2 regions of the Sutcliffiella sp. NC1 genome follow, and region 1 is predicted to be linked to the other one. Evidence: predicted binding sites of a transcription regulator. Region 1 holds the regulator's gene; the other holds the start of a gene.
The links. Region 1 encodes Rex, which represses fermentation and respiration genes when NADH is low (regulators of the CRP and FNR family bind a similar motif). Its sites were predicted from a motif close to TTGTGAAATATTTCACAA; they were not measured.
Positions count from the first base shown of each region.

Region 2: the regulator Rex is predicted to act here: its motif matches at 2,249-2,266, upstream of pflB (formate C-acetyltransferase).

Region 1 is NZ_CP115153.1:264,526-269,796, forward strand. It holds gene tsaD (tRNA (adenosine(37)-N6)-threonylcarbamoyltransferase complex transferase subunit TsaD) at 1-365, shown strand, start outside; gene O1A01_RS01465 (ABC-F family ATP-binding cassette domain-containing protein) at 596-2,518, opposite strand; gene O1A01_RS01470 (redox-sensing transcriptional repressor Rex) at 2,661-3,299, shown strand; gene O1A01_RS01475 (twin-arginine translocase TatA/TatE family subunit) at 3,340-3,516, shown strand; gene tatC (twin-arginine translocase subunit TatC) at 3,534-4,292, shown strand; gene O1A01_RS01485 (YdiK family protein) at 4,338-4,541, opposite strand; gene O1A01_RS01490 (CPBP family intramembrane glutamic endopeptidase) at 4,566-5,271, opposite strand, start outside.
Region 2 is NZ_CP115153.1:3,225,646-3,230,916, forward strand. It holds gene O1A01_RS16835 (NUDIX hydrolase) at 207-656, opposite strand; gene O1A01_RS16840 (NarK family nitrate/nitrite MFS transporter) at 784-2,070, opposite strand; gene pflB (formate C-acetyltransferase) at 2,300-4,531, shown strand; gene pflA (pyruvate formate-lyase-activating protein) at 4,597-5,271, shown strand, end outside.

The sequences.
Region 1 (5,271 bases):
TTAACACCCTACATAACGCTTCTCAAAAGGGTGAAAAAATTGAACCTGCTAATTTAGCTGCAAGCTTTCAAGAAAGTGTGATAGAAGTACTAGTAACAAAAACAATAAAAGCAACAAAAGAATATGGTGTAAACCAAGTCGTTTTAGCTGGTGGGGTTGCTGCGAATAAAGGTTTGCGTGCAGCACTCGAGGAAAGTTTTCGTGAATTGAAAGATGTGGAGCTAGTAATTCCGCCATTATCACTATGTACGGATAATGCAGCGATGATCGCAACAGCAGGCAGTGTGTTCTATCAATTAGGAAAACGATCTCCTTTATCTTTAAACGGTAATCCAGGGCTAGATTTAGAAAAGGCATTAGTCTAAAAATGGTTATCCACAGTTGTTACTAAAAACTGTGAGTAAGTATAGATAATCTATGGATAAATAAAAAACATTTGTTAGTAAATAATGTGGATAAGTGTGTTAATGTTTGTGGATAATGTTGATAAGTTTGTGAATACCTTAATAAATAAGAGTAGAATTGTTAATAAGTATGTGGATTGTTTACTTTTTGTGGATAGAAAATATAGAAAGGATGCGAAAATTCGCATCCTTTAGCTGTTCAGTTCTTCCCACTCTTCCATTAAAGTAAGCAGTTTATTGTTAGCTTCTTCGTTCTCTATATTTAATTGGTGTACTTTTTCGTGATTTTGGTAAATTTCAGGTTTGCATAAAAGCTTTTCATTTTCTTCTAGTTGTAACTCCAGTACTTCTATTTCTTCCTCAATTTCTTCAATACGACGTTTTCGCTGTCGCTCTTTTCTTTTTAATTCTTTTTCCTGTTCATAGCTTAATTTTTCTTGAGGTTTTTCTTTCTGTTTTTCAGTAGAAGAGTCTGTGGATAACTTATTAAGTTCTTCTATCTCAAACTTCTTTTGCACGAAGTAATCATAGTCACCTAAAAACTCTACAGCATTCTGAGAAGATAGTTCGATTACTTTTGTGGCAATCCGGTTAATAAAGTAACGGTCATGTGATACGAAAAGTATAGTGCCTGGATAATCCATTAATGCATTTTCCAATACTTGTTTGCTATCAAGGTCTAGATGGTTCGTCGGTTCGTCTAAAATAAGTACGTTTGACTTTTGCAACATCATTTTTGATAATGCAAGACGTGCTTTTTCTCCCCCACTTAAACTGTTAACAGGTTTTAAAACATCATCACCACTAAACAAGAAATTTCCTAAGACAGTTCGAATTTCTTTCTCTACTAAATGAGGATAATCATCCCATAACTCGTCCAGAACCCGTTTGTTGGAATGTAATTCTGCTTGTTGTTGGTCATAATAACTAATAGAAACATTCGCTCCAAATTGAATTTTTCCAATTTGTTTAGGGAGTTTCTCCACAAGCAATTTTAACAATGTAGTTTTCCCAACGCCATTAGGTCCAACTAACGCAACACTATCACCACGATGAAGCGAAAGGTTTATATTTTCGAAGATAGGCTTATTTTCATATGAAAATGTTAAGTTTTCTACTTTTAACACATCATTACCGCTTTGCCTATCGATTTCAAAAGAGAAGGAGGCCGATTTTTCATCGCCTTTCGGTCGCTGCATTAACTGCATTCGATCTAACTGCTTTTGTCTACTTTGTGCCCGTTTCGTTGTAGACGCTCTTGCAATATTACGTTGAACAAAATCTTTAAGCTTGGAAATTTCATCTTGTTGCTTTTCAAACATTTTCATTTCTCGTTCGTATTGTTCTGCTTTTCGTTGTAAGTATTTACTGTAGTTTCCAATGAATTTAGTGGATTCATTTCGAGATATTTCGTAAACGATAGAAACTACTTTGTCTAGGAAATAACGGTCGTGGGAAACGATTAATAGGGCACCAGGATAACTTTGTAAGTAGGATTCTAGCCACGTTAACGTCTCTATATCTAAATGGTTCGTCGGTTCGTCTAAAATAAGTAAATCTGGCTTCGTTAATAGTAACTTACCAAGAGCTAATCTTGTTTTTTGTCCACCACTCAAACTGGTAATTGGTGTGGTATAATCAAAGGTAGCAAAGTTTAGTCCGTGAAGAATGGACCGAATATCTGCTTCGTATTGGAAGCCACCTTGTTGTTTATACGATTCTTGTAGGGAATCATATTCTTTTAATAATTTGGCATACTCTTCATCTGAAGAAAAACGTGTAGGATCTGCCATTTTCTCTTCTAAGTCTCTCATTTGTCTTTCCATTTGTTTGAGATGAGAAAAAACAGAAAGAAATTCTTCCCAAATGGAGCGGCTTGAGTCTAATCCGGTATGCTGTGCAAGGTAACCGATCGTAACATTCTTCGGTTTAATAATTTCACCGCTATCATAAGAGAGTTGATTAGAAATTATTTTTAAAAGTGTTGATTTACCAGCACCGTTTCTACCAACTAGTGCGATTCTGTCTCGTGATTGTACTTCTAGCTTTATATTCGATAAAATAAGTTCAGCACCAAAATATTTATGTAGTTGATTTACTTGTAAAATAATCATTTTTTCACCTCTATATTAAACTTAGTTTATCGCTCTTCTACTAATTGTTCAAGCAAGCGATAGGGTAAAAGAATGAAATCGTTTACGTTCAATGTAATTGGAAAAAATAGAGAGTAAGTAGGATTGTAAATGGGGGAATAGGATGAGTAACGAACAACTAAAAATACCACAAGCAACTGCAAAACGATTACCTTTGTATTATCGATTTTTAAAAAATCTTTATGCATCCGGTAAACAAAGAGTTTCTTCTTCTGAGTTAAGTGAAGCGGTAAAAGTTGATTCAGCGACGATTCGCCGTGATTTTAGCTATTTTGGAGCGTTAGGGAAAAAAGGGTACGGATATAATGTTCAATATTTGTTAACTTTTTTTAGAAAAACGTTAGACCAAGATGAATTAACATATGTTAGTCTAATAGGTGTGGGGAATTTAGGAACCGCTTTCCTTCACTACAATTTTTCAAAAAATAATAACACGAAGATAACTGTTGCTTTTGATGTAGATGAAACGAAGATTGGCACAGAAATTGGAGGTGTTCCCGTACGCAATTTAGATGATTTAGAGATGGAGCTTCCTGACGATGTAACAGTTGCAATATTAACAGTACCAGCTCATGTTGCGCAACCTATTACAGATCGCCTAGTCGCTAAGGGAATTAAGGGAATATTAAACTTTACACCTGCGCGAATAAATGTACCAGACACTGTACGTATTCATCACATCGATTTAGCGGTAGAATTACAATCATTAGTATATTTTCTAAAACACTATCCAACTGAGTAAAATAGTAGTAGAATAAGTATATTTCGAGGAGGTGACAAGAATGCCATTAGGTCCAGGAAGCATTCTATTAATTGTATTTGCAGCACTATTAATATTCGGTCCGAAAAAGTTGCCAGAACTCGGGAAAGCAGCCGGAAATACGCTACGTGAGTTCAAAAAGGCTACTAAAGGTTTAGCCGATGACGATGATGATATAAAAAAAGAAGACAAGAAGTAATGTAAGGATGAACATATATGACAGATAAGGAAATGTCGGTCTATGACCATATAGGAGAACTGCGCAAGCGATTAATTATAGTAGGTTCCCTTTTTATGGCCTCCGTTATTGGTGGGTTCTTTCTTGCAGAGCCGATTATTGTCTATTTACAACATACAGAGCAAGCAAGAGATTTAACGATGAACGCTTTTCGCTTAACAGATCCTATTAAGGTATTTATGCAGTTTGCCTTTTTAATTGCGTTCATTATTACGTTTCCTGTTGCTTTTTATCAGCTTTGGTCCTTTATTAGCCCAGGCTTATATGAGAAAGAACGTAGAGTAACACTTAGCTACATTCCAATTTCTTTAATTTTATTTTTAAGTGGATTAGCATTTTCCTACTTTGTTTTGTTTCCATTTGTAGTTTCTTTTATGATGGGTCTTGCCAATCGCTTAGAAATTAATCAAGTAATTGGCATTAATGAATACTTTCAATTTCTATTTCAATTAACGGTTCCATTTGGAGTTTTATTTCAGCTACCTGTAGTCGTTATGTTTTTAACTAGATTAGGTATAGTGACACCACAATTTTTTGTGAAGTTCCGTAAAATAGCCTATTTTATACTTTTAGTAGTTGCGGCTTTTATCACTCCACCAGAATTGTTGTCACATTTAATGGTAACTGTGCCGTTATTTATTTTATACGAAATTAGTATTATCATTTCTAGAATTGCGTATCGTAAAGCTAAATTAGCCGAAACAAAAATGGAATTAGAAAATATGAATAAAGATTAAAAAAGCAATCCCTCGGGATTGCTTTTTCTAATAGGAAAAATAATATTATTTTTGCTTCTTCATCTCTTTAATTTTTCCGTGTAAAAGGTAGGCCCGGATTGCCACTCCAAAATCAAAAGTTGCAATTAACATAAAAAGAATGGTGTGAAATTGCCAAATCGTTTCACCTTTTGTTACGACGGCAAGGTAGAGAAATAAAATTCCCATAATGGAATAAAATACAACCATTCTTAATGGGGTAATGCGCATAAATTATATCCTCCGTTATCTCTTCTATAAAAACAAGTATATGAAGCTTTGCATTTGCTCTAGTTTTTCAAGTTGACGCTCAATATCTTCACGAAAAATTTGTTGCACTAGAACGACAAAGGAATTCATCGAAACATGAGCGATAATTGGGACAATTATTCGGTTCGTTTTTACATATAGGAATGCAAAAATAGCTCCCATGACAAAGTATATAAGTAGATGTTCAAATTCTTGATGAACAACTGCAAATAATAAAGAACTAACAATTAAGCCTACTGCAAAATTGTACTTCTTATATAGTACGCCGAAAATGATTTTTCGGAAGATAATTTCTTCTAAAATAGGCCCTGCAATAGCTACCGCAAAAATAATTGCCGCAGAAGAACTAATAAACTCCATAATTTGTTGAGTATTCTCACTGCCTGGTTCTATTCCGAATAATTGCTGTTGAACCATCGCTGCTATTCCTTGTCCGAAAAGAGCCACCCAAAAACCTAATATAGACCAAATAATCGTTTGGAAAATGGATGATTGTGGTCCGCGTAGATCTTTTTCCTGGAAATCCTTTCGAAGCAGCCAGAGGATAATAAGTAAGCCGAGTGTGAAGCTGATTGTCGTCCAATAACTAAAAAGTAATGTCATTCGTGCATCATAATCAAGCTCGTTCCCGATTCCTAGTTCAACGAGAAGTGGAATACCAACTAGTGCAGAAAATTGCATAATAATATAG
Region 2 (5,271 bases), 2.0 Mb from region 1:
GTTACCCTCATAAGTATTCTTAAATTTTCATGAGCTGTACGTACAAATTTTTGATTATGTGTAGTTTGTATAGAATGTAGTTTAGCCCAATCAAAAATACTATGTATAATGATTCTACCTTCTGTATGAAATCCTTACATGAAAAACAATGGAAAAACGAATTGATTCTACACTGTTTTGAGGTTTATTGGACAGCCTCCCTATGCTCATAAAACATATTTAGTTAAAAAATGCTTCGTTTCTTCATGCGCTATTATATCGACTATGTTTTCTTTAGAAACCCATCGACAGCTTTTTATTTCTGTATCAATTGGTGTAAACACGTCATTATTACCCGTATACACGACATGAAACAATGTCGTGCTCTGACCTTTGTAACCAATCTTTTCTTGAATAGAAGTTGGAAAAGTAAACTGAATCTTCGCATCATATTGTGATACAATTTCCCATTCGGCAGATCCAGTTTCTTCTTTTAACTCTCTAATAAGCGCCTGTTGTAGTGATTCATCTTCACTTTTGACGCCACCTTTTGGTATATCCCACTCAGCAGTAGTGTTAATTTTATTTCCATTTTTATCATGCCATTTAACTTTTTCTACTAGTAAAATATCGCCATTTTCTCTTTTCGCTATCGCCCCTACAGCTTGTCTAAACAAAAATACCCCTCCTTTCCTTTATTTTACTAAATTTACAGCTCAGAATTCGACTAAAATTACTTTTAACGTTAAAAAGGAAGTTCTTCACGTATGTAAAGAACTCCCTTCCATCTCTTTTATGTCTTAATTAGCATTTTACTTCTGCGTTTTTACGGTTATAGTAATAAATATTTAATAGAATAGAAATTGCGTAAAAAGCGATAAAGAAATATAACGCAGTAGCTGGTGTTCCTGACGTAGCCATTGACCAACCGAACAATTTTGGAATAAAGAATGATCCATAAGCTGCAAATGCTGCAGTAAATCCAAGAACTGGCGCTGCTTCTTTTGCTGGGAAAATGATAGGTATCATCTGGAACGTAGAACCAGAACCTATACCTGCTGCAATGAATAATAGTAAAAACGAAAGTAAGAAACCAGTGAAAAATTGTTGTCCAAGGAAGTAAATAACTAGCAATGCCCCTATAGACATCGTGATTAGAACAAATGTTGTTACTTTTGCTCCTCCAAACTTATCTGATAACCAACCACCAACCGGTCTAAACGACGCGGCTAAAAATGCTCCTAAAAAGGCTAAACCAACATATTGTGGGAACGTACTTTTTAGTAATAGTGGAAATGCTGCTGAGTACCCAATAAATGAACCGAATGTCGCAACATATAACCAAGTCATGATCCACGTATGCTTTCTTTTCACAATAACAAATTGTTCTGCTACAGATTGTTTCGTATTAGGTAAGTTATCCATTCCAAAATACGCAACAATCGTCATAATTATAATAGGTAATACCCAAACGAACGCTGCATTTTGTAACCAAACTTGTGATCCATCCGGTAACACTTGACCTTCTCCACCGATAAATGAGAAAGTTCCGATCGTAATAACTAATGGAGTAACAAACTGTACAACTGATACCCCCATATTTCCGAGTCCACCGTTAATACCTAACGCTGTTCCTTTTTCTTTTTTAGGGTAGAAAAAGCTAATATTCGCTAAAGAAGAAGAGAAATTACCTCCCCCTAAACCACAAAGAGCTGCAAGAATTAGCATAACCGAATATGGTGTATCTGGGTTTTGAACAGCAAATCCGATACCAATGGCTGGGATAGCTAATACACCTGTAGAAAATACAACCCAGTTTCGCCCGCCGAACTTTCCAACAGCGAATGTATAAATAAATCGTAACGATGCCCCAATTAATCCTGGAATGGCTGCTAGCGTAAATAATTGCTCATCTGTATACTGAAACCCTATATCATTTAACCGAACTGCAACTACTGACCACATCTGCCAAATAACAAACGCTAATAATAATGTAAAAACAGATATCCAAAGGTTACGCCTTGCATGTCGCTTCCCTTCTCTTTCCCAAAAATCTTTATTTTCTGGGTTCCATTCTGTTATACGTGCCATTTTTCATTCCTCCAATTAATCTTTAACTTTTCTTTCTATGGGCACATCATACATCTTCAAGCTAATACTAAAATGTGAACTTTATCACACTTTCAAATTTTAGTAATAAATTTTTTACAAATTCGTGTCATGTGATAAATATCACACCTTTTCCTGAATGTTCCTTGTTATATTTAAATTGTTAAAAACATCACAAACTCAATTAACCTTTTTAAAGGAGTTGGAAATCATGAACTATCCTCAAAATTTCCGCAAAGGAAACTGGAATAAAGAAATTGATGTAAGAGATTTTATCCAACAAAACTTTTTACCTTATGATGGAGATGAAACGTTTTTAGCACAGGCTACAGAACGTACAGAGAGCTTATGGAAGAAAGTAATGGAACTTACGAAAGAAGAACGTGAAAGAGGCGGTGTATACAATTTAGATACAGAGATCGTATCTACTATCACTTCTCACGGCCCAGCTTATTTAGATAAAGATAGTGAAACAATTGTTGGCTTCCAAACAGATGAAGCATTCAAGCGATCTTTACAACCTTATGGCGGTATAAGAATGGCAGCAACTGCCTTAGAGTCATACGGATACGAAATTGATAAGGAAGTAGATAATTTCTTCACCAAACATCGAAAAACACATAACCAAGGTGTATTCGATGCCTATACAGATGAAATGAAAGTAGCTAGAAAAGTAGGAATTATTACTGGTTTACCAGATGCTTACGGTCGCGGAAGAATTATTGGAGACTATCGTAGAGTTGCACTTTATGGAATAGACTTCCTTATTGAAGATAAGAAAAAAGATTTAAAAGACACAGGCTCTAGAATGACGGAAGATATTATCCGTTTAAGAGAAGAAATTTCTGAACAGATTCGTGCACTGCAAGAACTAAAGGAACTTGCAAGTATTTATGGATATGATATTTCGGAGCCAGCTCAAACAGCTAAAGAGGCTTTTCAATGGCTATACTTCGGATATTTAGCAGCTATTAAAGAACAAAATGGAGCAGCAATGAGCCTAGGTCGAGTATCTACTTTCTTAGATATTTATATTGAAAATGATATTCGCGAAGGTAGATTAACAGAAGAAGAAGCTCAAGAACTAGTAGATCATTTCGTTATGAAGTTACGTTTAGTGAAGTTTGCTAGAACGCCAGAATACAATGACTTATTTAGTGGAGATCCAACGTGGGTTACTGAGTCTATCGGTGGTATTGGATTAGACGGCAGACCGCTTGTTACAAAGTCATCCTTCCGTTTTATTCACACATTAACGAACTTAGGTCCTGCTCCAGAGCCTAACTTAACGATTCTTTGGTCTACACAACTACCTGAAAACTTTAAGCGTTTTTGTTCTAACATGTCTATTAAAACAAGCTCTATTCAATACGAAAATGATGATTTAATGAGACTTGAATATGGTGACGATTACGGCATCGCTTGTTGTGTATCTGCAATGAGAATTGGTAAGCAAATGCAGTTCTTCGGAGCTAGAGCGAACTTAGCAAAAGCTTTACTATACGCTATTAACGGTGGCGTAGATGAAAAAGCAAAAATACAAGTTGCACCGAAGTTTGAGAAAATACAAGGCGAGTATTTAGATTACAACGAAGTAATGTCTAAATATGATCAAGTGCTCGATTGGTTAGCAGAACTTTACATTAATACGTTAAATATCATTCATTACATGCATGATAAATACAACTATGAAAGAATTGAAATGGCGCTGCATGATAAAGACGTTTTACGTACAATGGCTACTGGTATTGCTGGTTTATCCGTCGTTGCTGACTCGTTAAGTGCTATTAAACATTCTAAAGTTAAAGTAATTCGTGATGAAAATGGCATTGCTGTTGATTATGTAGTAGAAGGAGATTATCCTCAATACGGTAACAACGACGAGAGAGTTGACTCTATCGCGGTAGAAGTTGTGAAGAGCTTTATGAAAAAGTTAAAGAAACATGAGACGTACCGTAATTCAATGACAACGATGTCAATCTTAACGATTACTTCTAACGTAGTGTACGGGAAGAAAACTGGGAATACTCCGGACGGTCGTCGAGATGGCGAGCCATTCGCACCAGGGGCTAACCCATTACATGGTCGTGATAAGAAAGGAGCCCTTGCTTCTTTAAATTCTGTATCCAAACTCCCTTACCATCACGCATTAGACGGTATATCTAACACGTTCTCTATCGTTCCGAAAGCGTTAGGGAAAGAAGAAGATACTCAAATTACTAACTTAGTAGCTATTCTTGATGGCTATGCAGACAAAAAAGGGCACCACTTAAATATTAACGTATTTGATCGCGAAACTTTACTAGATGCAATGGAACATCCAGAATTGTATCCACAGTTAACCATTCGTGTATCAGGTTATGCCGTTAACTTTATTAAACTAACAAGAGAACAGCAATTAGACGTTATTAATCGTACATTCCATGAGTCATTAGGTTCTTAAGCCTTTCTTTTTGAAAGGCTTCCCCCTCTTTGCTGTTCCTTAAAATAGAAAGAAGGTATTCAATTATGCAAGGTTATATACACTCTATCGAAACGTCCGGCATGGTAGACGGTCCAGGTATTCGTTACGTTATTTTCACTCAAGGCTGTTTGTTAAGGTGTCAATTTTGCCATAACCCGGACACGTGGGAACAGAAAAAAGGAAAGCTTATGTCTGTGGACGAATTAATAGAAGATATTGAAACGTATCTTCCCTACATGAAACACTCAAACGGAGGAGTAACCGTAAGTGGTGGCGAACCGCTATTACAAATTGATTTCGTAATTGCATTATTTAAAAAATGTAAAGAGTTAGGAATTCATACAACGGTTGACACTTCTGCTGGTTGTTTCTCTAACTCTAAAAGATTTCTTGAATCATTGGATGAACTTCTAAAGTATACAGACCTATTTTTACTAGATATTAAGCAAATCAATAACGAAAAGCATAAAGAACTAACTTCATTACCAAACACCCATATTTTACAATTTGCCAAACTACTATCAGATAGAAATGTACCTGTATGGATTCGTCACGTGCTAGTTCCTACTAAAACAGATGATGTACAAGATTTAAAAGAGCTTGGTGAGTTTATTCAAACGCTAACGAATGTAGAAAAAATTGAAATACTTCCTTATCATCAAATGGGTGTATATAAATGGGAACAACTTGGGATTCCTTATGCCCTAAAAGATGTTAAT